2 regions of the Gallibacterium sp. ZY190522 genome follow, and region 2 is predicted to be linked to the other one. Evidence: riboswitches for the same ligand, from Rfam matches in the RefSeq annotation. Region 2 holds a riboswitch; the other holds the start of a gene.

Evidence for each region. Region 2 has a riboswitch for thiamine pyrophosphate ahead of thiB (thiamine ABC transporter substrate binding subunit). Riboswitches for the same ligand answer to the same signal wherever they lie in the genome.
Region 1: linked by a shared signal. The riboswitch ahead of ACXPAV_RS07435 (ABC transporter ATP-binding protein) and the one ahead of thiB (thiamine ABC transporter substrate binding subunit) in region 2 are both predicted to bind thiamine pyrophosphate.

What each region holds. Positions count from the first base shown of each region.
Region 1 is NZ_CM135118.1:1,527,350-1,533,303, forward strand. It holds gene dusA (tRNA dihydrouridine(20/20a) synthase DusA) at 1-923, shown strand, start outside; gene tkt (transketolase) at 1,126-3,120, shown strand; TPP riboswitch at 3,342-3,434, shown strand; gene ACXPAV_RS07435 (ABC transporter ATP-binding protein) at 3,522-4,250, shown strand; gene ACXPAV_RS07440 (ABC transporter permease) at 4,250-5,005, shown strand; gene tenA (thiaminase II) at 5,021-5,665, shown strand; gene ACXPAV_RS07450 (ABC transporter substrate-binding protein) at 5,686-5,954, shown strand, end outside.
Region 2 is NZ_CM135118.1:1,245,044-1,250,997, forward strand. It holds gene metG (methionine--tRNA ligase) at 1-1,507, shown strand, start outside; gene rsmC (16S rRNA (guanine(1207)-N(2))-methyltransferase RsmC) at 1,588-2,592, shown strand; TPP riboswitch at 2,662-2,761, shown strand; gene thiB (thiamine ABC transporter substrate binding subunit) at 2,809-3,804, shown strand; gene thiP (thiamine/thiamine pyrophosphate ABC transporter permease) at 3,780-5,402, shown strand; gene thiQ (thiamine ABC transporter ATP-binding protein) at 5,389-5,954, shown strand, end outside.

The DNA of each region.
Region 1 (5,954 bases), 280 kb from region 2:
ATTGGACCACACGTCACTGCCGTTTTTTTCATCGACAATTCAGTCGTCATACCTTGCTGTACACCGAAATGGTCACCGCACCGGCGATCATTTATGCTAAATATGATCATCTGCTTTATCATCCTCAAGAATTGCCGTTAGCACTACAATTAGGCGGCAGCGATCCGCAACAACTGGCGGATTGTGCCGCACTTGCCGAGCAGCGTGGTTATAGTGAAGTTAACTTGAATGTCGGTTGCCCATCAGACCGCGTGCAAAACGGTTTCTTCGGTGCCTGTCTAATGGCAAAAGCAGACTTGGTGGCACAATGTATTGACGCAATGCAGCAACGCATCAATATTCCGGTCACGGTTAAAACCCGAATCGGCATTGATGATCTCGACAGTTATGAATTTCTTTGTGATTTTGTTGAAAAAGTCGCCGCTGTCGGTTGTCAGGATTTTATTATTCACGCCAGAAAAGCGTGGCTTTCCGGATTAAGCCCGAAAGAAAATCGAGAAATTCCACCGCTTGATTACACGCGTGTTTATCAATTAAAACGGGATTTTCCACAACTGAAAATTGCGATCAACGGCGGCATAAAAACGATTGAAGAGATACAACAGCATCTACAATATGTCGATGGCGTAATGGTTGGGCGTGAGGCTTATCAAAACCCACAATTATTGGGATATATTGATCAAGCGTTGTTTGATCCGAATGCAGCAATCGTTACCTCATTAGAAGCGGTTGAAAAAATGTTTCCTTATATTGAACGAGAATTACAACAAGGCGTGCCGTTGGGAGCAATCACACGTCATATGCTGGGTGCATTCCAAAATCAACGCGGTGCAAGACAATGGCGACGTTATTTAAGCGAAAATGCACATAAAACCGGCGCCGGTATCGAAGTGGTTGAAAAGGCGCTGTCTTTCGTGCAATAGCGGTAATAAGTGATTGCATTGATTTGCCTTTTCTTACTAAAAATAACGTAGAATGGACAGGCTTTTGAATTTGAGTCATTCAGATCAAAAATAAGTGATAACGCAATCAACTTCACGACAAAATAGTGGTAAAGTAAATGCGGTTTTTCTAAGAGAAATGCTCTTATCTACTCGAAATTAGCTAGCAAAGAAGGAGAAAAATATGGCAACTCGCCGAGAATTAGCAAACGCAATTCGTTTTTTAAGTATGGATGCGGTGCAAAAAGCAAAATCAGGACACCCAGGCGCACCTATGGGAATGGCGGATATCGCTGAAGTTTTATGGCGTGATTTTTTATCTCATAATCCGAACAATCCAAAATGGATCAATCGTGACCGCTTTGTGCTTTCCAACGGACACGGCTCAATGTTGATTTATAGTTTATTACACTTAACCGGTTACGACCTTTCAATTGAAGATTTAAAACAGTTCCGTCAATTGCATTCTAAAACACCCGGACACCCTGAATATGGTTATGCACCGGGTGTAGAAACCACCACTGGGCCATTGGGGCAGGGCATTACTAATGCTGTCGGTATGGCGATTGCCGAAAAAACGTTAGCCGGTCAATTTAATCGACCAGGACACGATATTATCGACCATTACACTTATGTTTTCTTGGGTGATGGCTGTTTAATGGAGGGTATCTCTCACGAAGCCTGCTCTCTTGCCGGAACTTTAGGTTTAGGTAAATTAATCGCATTCTATGATGATAACAATATCTCCATTGATGGACACGTTGATGGTTGGTTTACTGATGATACCCAAAAACGTTTTGAGGCTTACGGTTGGCAAGTCATTCCTGCGGTAGATGGTCATAATGCAGCAGAAATTAAAGCCGCTATTGAAGTGGCAAAAGCAGAAACCTCAAAACCAACATTAATTATCTGTAAAACCATTATCGGTTATGGCTCACCAAATAAAGCCAATTCTCACGACAGTCACGGTGCGCCGCTAGGAGAGGAAGAAATTGCATTAACGCGTAAAAATTTAGGTTGGAATTATGCACCATTTGAAATTCCAGCTGAAATTTATGCGGAATGGGATGCAAAACAACAAGGCGCAGAAAGAGAAGCGGAATGGCAACAACGCTTTGCTGCTTATCAATCAGCATATCCAGAATTGGCAGCTGAATTATCACGCCGTTTAGCCGGAGAATTACCATCAGATTGGCAAGCACAATCTCAAGCATTTATTGAAAAGTTACAAGCGAATCCAGCCACTATCGCTAGCCGTAAAGCATCACAAAATGCGATTGAAGCCTATGCGAAAATCTTACCTGAATTTTTGGGCGGTTCCGCTGACTTAGCGGGTTCAAACTTAACCTTATGGTCGGGTTCAAAACCATTACGAGCCAATGTGATTGATGGAAACTATATTAACTACGGTGTGCGTGAATTCGGGATGTCCGCCATTATGAACGGCATTGCTCTACACGGTGGATTTATTCCTTACGGTGCCACTTTCCTAATGTTTATGGAATATGCGCATAATGCAGTGCGTATGGCAGCGTTAATGAAACAACGTGTGCTTTTTGTTTACACCCACGACTCTATTGGTTTAGGGGAAGATGGGCCAACCCATCAACCGGTAGAACAAACGGCAACATTACGTTTAATTCCGAATTTAGAAACTTGGCGCCCGTGTGACCAAGTGGAATCTGCGATTGCGTGGCAAGCAGCGGTTGAACGCACTGCAGGCCCAAGTGCATTAATTTTCACTCGTCAAAACTTAACACAAATGGAACGTAACGCCCAACAACTTGCCAATGTTAGACGCGGTGCTTATGTCTTAAAAGATTGTGAAGGTACGCCTGAATTAATCTTTATTGCAACCGGTTCAGAAGTGGAATTGGCAGTGAAAGCAGCGGAACAATTAACTGCGGAAGGACACAAAGTGCGTGTAGTTTCTATGCCAAGCACGAATGTATTTGATAAACAGGATGTCGCTTATAAAGAAAGCGTATTACCAAGCAACATCAAGAAACGTGTTGCAATTGAAGCCGGCATTTCGGACTTCTGGTATAAATATGTTGGCTTGGAAGGTCGTGTTGTCGGAATGAACCGCTTTGGTGAATCTGCTCCAGCAGGCGAGTTATTTAAATTATTCGGATTTACTGTGGATAATGTCGTTGCTAAAGCGAAAGAAATTCTATAATTTTGCTTTTGTGATTTAATATTGAACACTCCCCCATTAGTAAATAGTGGGGGATTTTTCGTTTTTAATCACTTTATCATTTTACAATTATCTAACTAAGTTAAAGATAAAATGCTCAAATATTAGTTCGATTTTGTTTTGATATAGCATAAAACAACAATTTTCTTAAATTTATCATTATTGATCTGTTGCCATTGTCAAAATTTCGCTGTAAAGTAATCGACCATTAGTCGGGGTGCTGTTTAACAGCTGAGAAAATACCCGTTGAACCTGATCCAGTTAGCACTGACGTAGGAAACTAATTATGCAACATTTACACCTTTTATCTATTCCCATTTCCCTTCTGATTTTTACTTATTACTGCTATTTATCATTAACTCATTGATATCAGGTTATTGATAATGAATGCGGTAGAAATCCGGCAATTAACATTGTCATTTACTGACAAACCACTTTTTGTCGACTTTAATTTCAATATTGCTCATTCTCGCTGGAGTGCTGTTCTTGGGCGTTCCGGCGTCGGCAAGTCAACTTTATTGCGTGCTATTGCCGGATTAGAACAAAATACAATAAAATCTGGAAAAATTATAGTTAAACATTGTCCGAATCATCAGCAAAAAATTGCTTTTATGGCGCAAAATGATGGCTTGTTTCCTTGGCTTTCCGTTTTAGACAACGTACAACTGGCACATCATTTACAGGGATCAAAAAATAAAGCTAGTCGCCAACAAGCGTTATCACTACTAGAGCAAGTGCAATTAGCGGATTATCAGCATAAGCCTTGTTATCAACTTTCCGGAGGACAACGACAACGTGTAGCATTGGCGAGAACGCTAATGCAATCTTCCGATTTGATCTTAATGGATGAGCCTTTTTCCGCTTTAGATGTGGTTACTCGCCAACAGCTCTATCAACTTGCGACAACCTTATTAGCCGGGAAAACTATCCTATTGGTCACACACGATCCACAAGAAGCATTACAACTATGTGATGATATTTTTGTTCTACAAAAACAAACTGATCGGGTTGTTCTCTCACAAAAAGTTTCAACCGCTGTTCATTCTCCGCAACAACCGCAATTTTGGCAGATATACCAACAGTTATTCTCTCTTTTGCAGGAGGAATTTTAATGTATTCACTATCCTCACTGTTAAAAACAGCTCTGCTCTGTCTATTTTTATTAGCGTTATGGCAAGGCACAATTCTTATTTGGAATTTACCGCACTATCTGTTGCCGACACCGTCTGATGTGTTCCAACAGCTCATTTCCCATCATCAGTTGTTGTGGCAGCACACAATGGTTACGCTATTGGAAATTTTTCTTGGCTTGTTTCTTGGGTTTGTTTTTGGCTTGTTTTCCGCCATCTTGCTCTCTATATCTAATCGGATTGCTACTTTTTTATTGCCGTTACTACTTATTTCTCAAGCTATTCCTGTTTTTGCGATTGCGCCACTGCTGGTGTTGTGGCTCGGTTATGGATTGGCTTCAAAGGTCGCAATGACAATTCTAATTATCTATTTTCCGGTTACCGCCGCCTGTTATGACGGTTTGAGAAATACGCCGAAGATTTGGTTGGAACTGGCACAAACCATGCAAATTACTCGTTGGCAAATGCTGTTTAAAGTTCGTCTACCGGCTGCATTACCTGCGCTCTCATCCGGTTTACGCATAGCCGTTTCCATTGCACCGATTGGCGCAGTCATCGGCGAATGGGTCGGGGCAAATCAAGGTTTAGGCTATCTAATGCTACACGCCAACGCACGTATGCAGGTTGATTTAATGTTTTCAGCACTCTTTTTATTAATGTCGATCACACTTTTACTCTTTTTTATTACCGATAAATTACTGCACCGTGCATTACCTTGGGTAACGCAATTACGTTAAGGAGAAATGATGTCAATTACACAACAATTTATTCAGCAAGCACAACCAGATTGGCAACGTTATGTCAGACATTCATTTGTACAACAACTAGGAAATGGTTCTTTACCACTTGAATGCTTTCAACACTATCTAATTCAAGATTATCATTATTTGTTGCACTACAGTCGCGCTTTAGCATTAGCAATGTATAAATCTCACCATTTTGTGCAACTTACTGCTTTTAATCAAGATTTACAGAATATTTTGGCAGAAGTGCAATTACATATTCATTATTGTCAGCAATGGCAAATTTCTAAAACAGAACTGGACAATACACCAGAATCACCTGCTTGCGTTGCTTATACCCGTTATATGCTCGATTGTGGCTTACAAGGGGGGTTAGCTGAACTCTATACTGCGATTGCACCTTGTGCTTTAGGCTATGCAGAAATCGGTAAACGACTAGCGGCTTTACCACAGTCGAAAAATAATCCTTATCAGACTTGGATTGATACCTATGCCTCCAAGGAGTTTCAAGCTGCTACCAATGCTATTGCTCAACAGCTGGAACAACTTTGCGCCGGCATTTCTCCACAACAACAGCAAAAATTGCAGCATATTTTTACCACCGCTACCCGAATGGAAATTGCCTTTTGGCAAATGGGGTTGGATCGTTCATAACATTAATCAGAGGAAATCTTATGAAAACTCGTCTATTTTTTACTACATTTTTACTCTCATTTTTTGCTTGGTTTGCGCAAGCTGAAAAATTAAGTTTACAACTGGATTGGTTCGTTAACCCTGATCACGCCGCCCTCATTGTGGCGCAACAGAAAGGATTTTTTGCGAAAAATGGAATTGAGCTGGAAATCATTGAACCTGCCGATCCCTCTATGCCGCCAAAATTAGTTGCTGCCGGCAAAAGTGATTTGGCTGTCGGTTATCAACCACAACTTTATTTAGATGTCGA
Region 2 (5,954 bases):
CGCAACTCCGATCCTGAAAGAGTCCGAACACTTCTTCTTTGATTTACCGTCATTTGAATCTATGTTGAAAGACTGGATTAAATCTGGCACGTTGCAGACCGAAGTTTCCAATAAAATGATGGAATGGTTTGAATCTGGTTTACAGCAGTGGGATATTTCTCGTGATGCGCCTTATTTCGGTTTTGAAATTCCAAACCAACCTGGTAAATATTTCTATGTCTGGTTAGATGCCCCTATTGGTTATATGGCATCTTTCAAAAATTTATGTAATCGTAAAAATATTGATTTCGACCATTTCTGGCAACAAAACAGCAACACCGAACTTTATCATTTTATTGGTAAAGATATTGTCTATTTCCACAGTCTATTCTGGCCGGCAATGCTTGAAGGTGCAGGTTACCGCAAACCGAATAATATTTTTGTACACGGTTATGTCACAGTAAACGGTGAAAAAATGTCTAAATCCCGTGGTACTTTCATTCAAGCAAAAAACTATCTTGAATATCTTGATCCTGAATGTTTACGTTATTACTATGCAGCAAAATTAAGTGGTCGTATTGATGATTTAGATTTAAATTTGGAAGATTTTGTACAACGTGTGAACAGCGATATTGTCAATAAATTGGTTAATCTTGCTAGCCGTAATGCAGGATTTATTCAAAAGCGTTTCGATGGAAAATTAGCAGATCGCCTACACGATCAAGCCTTATGGCAAGAATTCAGCCAACAGGCAGAACAAATTGCTCAACATTACGAAAATCGTGAATACAACAAAGCAATTCGTGAAATTATGACTTTATGCGATAAAGCCAATAAATATGTGGATGAAACCGCACCTTGGATAATTGCAAAAGATGAAACTCGCCAGCAGGAATTGCACGAGGTCTGCTCAATGGGTATTCAAATGTTTCGTATATTAATGGGCTATTTAAAACCGGTATTGCCGAAATTGGCGGAGCGTGCAGAAGCCTTTTTGCACGATGAATTGCGTTGGGAAACCTTAACTTCACCATTATTGGCACACGAAATTGCGCCGTTCAAAGCATTATTTAGTCGTTTAGAAATGAAACAAATTGAAGCTTTGATCGATGCATCGAAAGCAGAAAATGCTCAATTTACAACCCAAACAGCGCCGGCAAAAATAAGTGAAACAGACAGTGAAATTGAGCCATTTGAAAAAACTATTACTATTGATGATTTTGCTAAATTGGATTTACGTGTGGCAAAAGTATTGAAATGTGAAGCCGTGCCAGAAAGTAAAAAATTATTGAAGTTCACACTTGATTTAGGTGTTGAAACTCGTCAGGTTTTTTCAGGTATCAAAGCAGCTTACAACAAACCGGAAGAATTAGAGGGGAGAATGGTGATTATGGTTGCCAATCTTGCGCCTCGTAAAATGAAATTCGGACTTTCTGAAGGAATGATTTTATCTGCCGGTAGTGGTGGTGCAGATCTGTTCCTACTTGATGTCGATAACGGTGCTAAAGCTGGTTATCGTGTCAAATAAAACCATCATAAATAGCGATGGGGCTTCTATTAGCTCCATCTTTCTTTTTATTCAATCAATTCACTTTCTAAGAAAAAACAATGTCACTCACACCCGAAAGCCAATTATTACAACGCCACCTTAATCTGTTTGAAAATGAAACTTTACTTTTTCTCGGTAATATACAGGATGATTTTCCATCACAATGTCGTATCTTAGCCAAACGGATTAATGTAGTCAGTTATTACTTTGATTATGTATGTCACGCTAAAAATCCTACTGAATTTACGCTTGAAGCTGATTATCAAGAAGCATCGCTCATCGTTTTTTACTGGGGTAAAAACAAACAGGAATGTCTGTTCCAATTAACGCAAATTTTGTCGCAAGCCCCTGTCGGGCAAAAAATGTTGTTGGTGGGAGAAAATCGAGGCGGTGTCCGCTCTGCGGAAAAGTTCTGTGGTGAATTGGGCGATATTCATAAAATTGATTCCGCACGCCGTTGCAGTCTTTACTATTTTGAATTACAGAAGCCGGTGCAATTTGCATTATCCGATTGGTGGAAACAATATTCGCTGCCTCAATTGCCGCAATTAACCATTTATGCACTACCGGGGGTCTTTAGCTCCGGTGAACTGGATCAAGGCACAGATTTATTGCTTTCCACCTTGCAACAGCCTATACAAGGGAAAGTGCTGGATGTCGGTTGCGGCGCAGGTGTAATCGGTGCTTATTTGAAATTCCATTCACCTCAAATAGATCTGACAATGAGCGATATTCACGCAATGGCGCTTGCCTCGGCAACGCAAACGTTGCAACAAAATCAACTGCAAGGTACGGTTATCGCTAGTGATGTTTTTTCACAAATTAATGACAAATTCGATTTAATTATCTCCAATCCGCCGTTCCATTCAGGTTTAAATACTACTTATCAAGCAGTAGAAACCTTAATCACTGAAGCCAAACAACATTTAAATCGTGGCGGAGAATTAAGAATTGTAGCTAATGCATTTCTGCCTTATCCGGATCTGCTTGATCGCAGTTTCGGCTCACATCAGGTTCTTGCGAAAACTGGAAAATTTAAGGTTTATAGTGTAAAAAATGCTTAAATGACGGTATCTTTCATAAACTTTTCACAATTTCATTGTCTAAATCGCTACAATTTCGTATAGTAATTGCCGTTCTCAACGGGGTGCATTACTAAAAGTAAGGCTGAGATAATACCCGTCGAACCTGAACTGATTAGTCGCAGCGGAGGGATTTGAGAAGCAGCTTGCTATTCAAAATCCTGTTTGCATTTATCAATAATGAAATAGGAATTCACTATGTTAAAAAAAACACTTTTCCTCAGTGTATTGACCGTTAGTACCATTTCTTTCACCAATGCTGAAACCTTAACCGTTTATACTTATGATTCTTTTGCTTCCGATTGGGGGCCTGCACCAAAATTAGAACCTATTTTCGAAAAACAGTGTGGATGTGATCTCAAATTCATCCCATTTGAAGATAGTGTCACAATGTTTAATCGGTTACGTTTAGAAGGTAAAAAAAGCAAAGCCGATGTTGTGTTAGGTTTAGATCAAAGCTTGATTGAAGCTGCGGATCAATCACAGCTATTTGCCAAAACTGACATCAGTTTAAACAATCTCCACTTACCACTAAAATGGGAAAATCAAACCTATATTCCTTATGATTTCGGTAGTTTCGCCTTTATTTATGACAAAACAAAACTCAGCAATCCTCCAAAAAGCCTAAAAGAATTGATTGAACGTCAGGATTTACGCATTATCTATCAAGATCCGCGCACCAGTTCTGTCGGTCGTGGCTTATTACTTTGGGTCAATCAGGTTTATCCGCAAGATCAAGTAGAACAAGCGTGGCAACAACTGGCAAAGCACACCGTCACTGTCGGCAAAGGTTGGACTGAAACTTACGGTGCCTTTTTGAAAGGAGAAAGCGATTTAGTATTGAGCTACCGTAGTTCACCACTCTATCATCAACTAAATGAACAGAAACAAAACTATGCTGCAACAGAATTCAGCGAAGGCAATATTTTACAAATCGAAATTGCAGCAAAATTAAAAGCAAGTAAACAAACGAAATTAGCAGATCAATTTTTACAATTTTTAATCTCACCGGAAACACAAAATATCATCAGCAAAAGTAATGTGATGTTTGCTGTTACCGATGCAGCGATTGAACCACATTATGATCAGTTGCGTCATCGAGTGCTATCTGAAAAAACTATTGATACTTCAAATATCAGCCATCAACAAACCAAGCAATGGCTTGCTGTATGGCAAAATGCGTTGGCAAAATAATGCGTTATATTGAAATAAAACGGCAACTTTTTCTGTTGCCGGGTTTAGTCATATTATTACTGCTCGCCATTATTTATGGCGGCAGCTTACAACAATTACTACAACATAGTCGCTTCTCACAATGGCTAAATTTACTGCAAAACGATTACCTGCAACAAGTTATCTTTTTCAGTTTTTATCAAGCCGGATTATCCGCTACTTTCTCACTATTTTTCGGTATTATTGTTGCCAGATCACTGTTTTATCTAGATTTTTTTGCCAAAACCTTTCTATTAAAAATTTTCTCGCTGACCTATGTGTTACCGGCACTGGTTGCTATTTTCGGTATTGTCGGTATTTACGGTTTCAATGGTTGGATTAATCAATTTCTTCGTCTATTCGGGCAGCAACTTCCCGATATTTACGGTTTAAGCGGTATTCTAATCGCCCATCTTTTTTTCAATATTCCGTTAGCGGCAAAAGTGTTATATCAACGCTTGCAACAGTTGCCTGCTTCACAATTCAAATTGGCGGCGCAACTGAATTTACGTCATTGGCGTTTTTTCCGTTGGGTAGAAATGCCATTTTTGCGTCCAACCTGTTTTAATCTGTTCGGACTTATTTTTTTGCTCTGCTTCACTAGTTTCACTATTGTTCTAACGTTAGGAGGTGGTCCGAAATATACCACGTTGGAAGTTGCAATTTATCAAGCAATCACTTTTGATTTTGATATTGAAACCGCAGCATTATTAGCTATTTTACAATTTTTATTCTGCTTCACACTATTTAGCATTAACAACCGTTTTGGTCGTTATCAGCAAAGTGAAACTTCACTTCAACCACGCTGTTTACCGAATTTAAACCGTTATCAACGTTGCTATCACTACTTTATTTTAACCACAGCGACACTTTTCATTGTTGCTCCGCTACTGGAAACGCTATTTGCTGGATTAAATGCCCGTCATTTATGGCAACAGTTGTTACATCCAGAATTATGGCAAGCTATTGCTTTTTCACTCTTGTTAGCACCCACTGCGGCACTACTTTGTCTGATACTAACAATTTCTCTTCTGCTGACTACCCGCCATCTCTATTGGCTCGGCAAACAGCAAAGTAGTCAATGGATGTTAAATATCGGCACAATTATTTTAGCTATCCCAACCTTAGTGTTAGCAACAGGATTATTTCTCTTTCTTGCAGAAATGGAAAGCAACACAATATCGTTGTTTATTTTAGTCGCTCTTTGCAATGCTTTAGTAGCAATGCCATTCGCATTACAGTTACTAACAGCGCCTTTTTATAGCAATATGTTGAACTATCAGCGACTCTGTTTATCATTAAATCTTCGTGGTTGGCAACGTTGGAAAATTGTTGAAAAGGCAACGTTAATTCGCCCATTACGCTCTGCATTTGCTTTAGCAATGGCAATTTCATTAGGCGATTTTACTGCTATCGCACTTTTCGGCAATAATGGTTTCACTTCATTACCACTACTGCTTTATCGACAATTAGGTCATTACCAAAACGATGCTGCCGCTGTCACCGCAATGGTGTTATTGCTGTTTTATTTTTTCATTTTTTTATTTACGGAACAAAATCGACCCAATGATTACACTTAAACAAGTGCATTACACTTATCCACCAATGCCGATGTATTTTGATTTACAACTTGCCCAATCTGAAAAAGTTGCCCTTATTGGTGCCAGTGGTGCTGGTAAATCTACCCTACTCAATCTTATTGCCGGTTTTGAATATGCGGAATCAGGAGAAATCTGGCTTAACGGTGAAAATCACACTTTCACTGAACCTTATCAACGCCCAGTATCAATGTTGTTTCAGGATAATAATCTATTTAATCATCTCACCGTTGCCGAAAATATCGCTTTAGGTTTAAAACCAAGTCTTTCGTTGAATAAAACAGAGCAAAAACAAGTCACTGATGTTGCCGAGCAAGTAGGGCTAGAACATTATTTAGCAAGACTGCCGCAACAACTTTCCGGTGGTCAAAGACAACGCGTTGCCCTTGCTAGAACCTTATTACGTAATCGTCCAATCTTATTGCTAGACGAACCTTTTTCTGCGCTTGATCCTGAATTACGACAAGAAATGTTGCAACTGGTTGATAAAATCTGCTGTCAAAAACAGTTATGTCTATTATTGGTCACCCATCA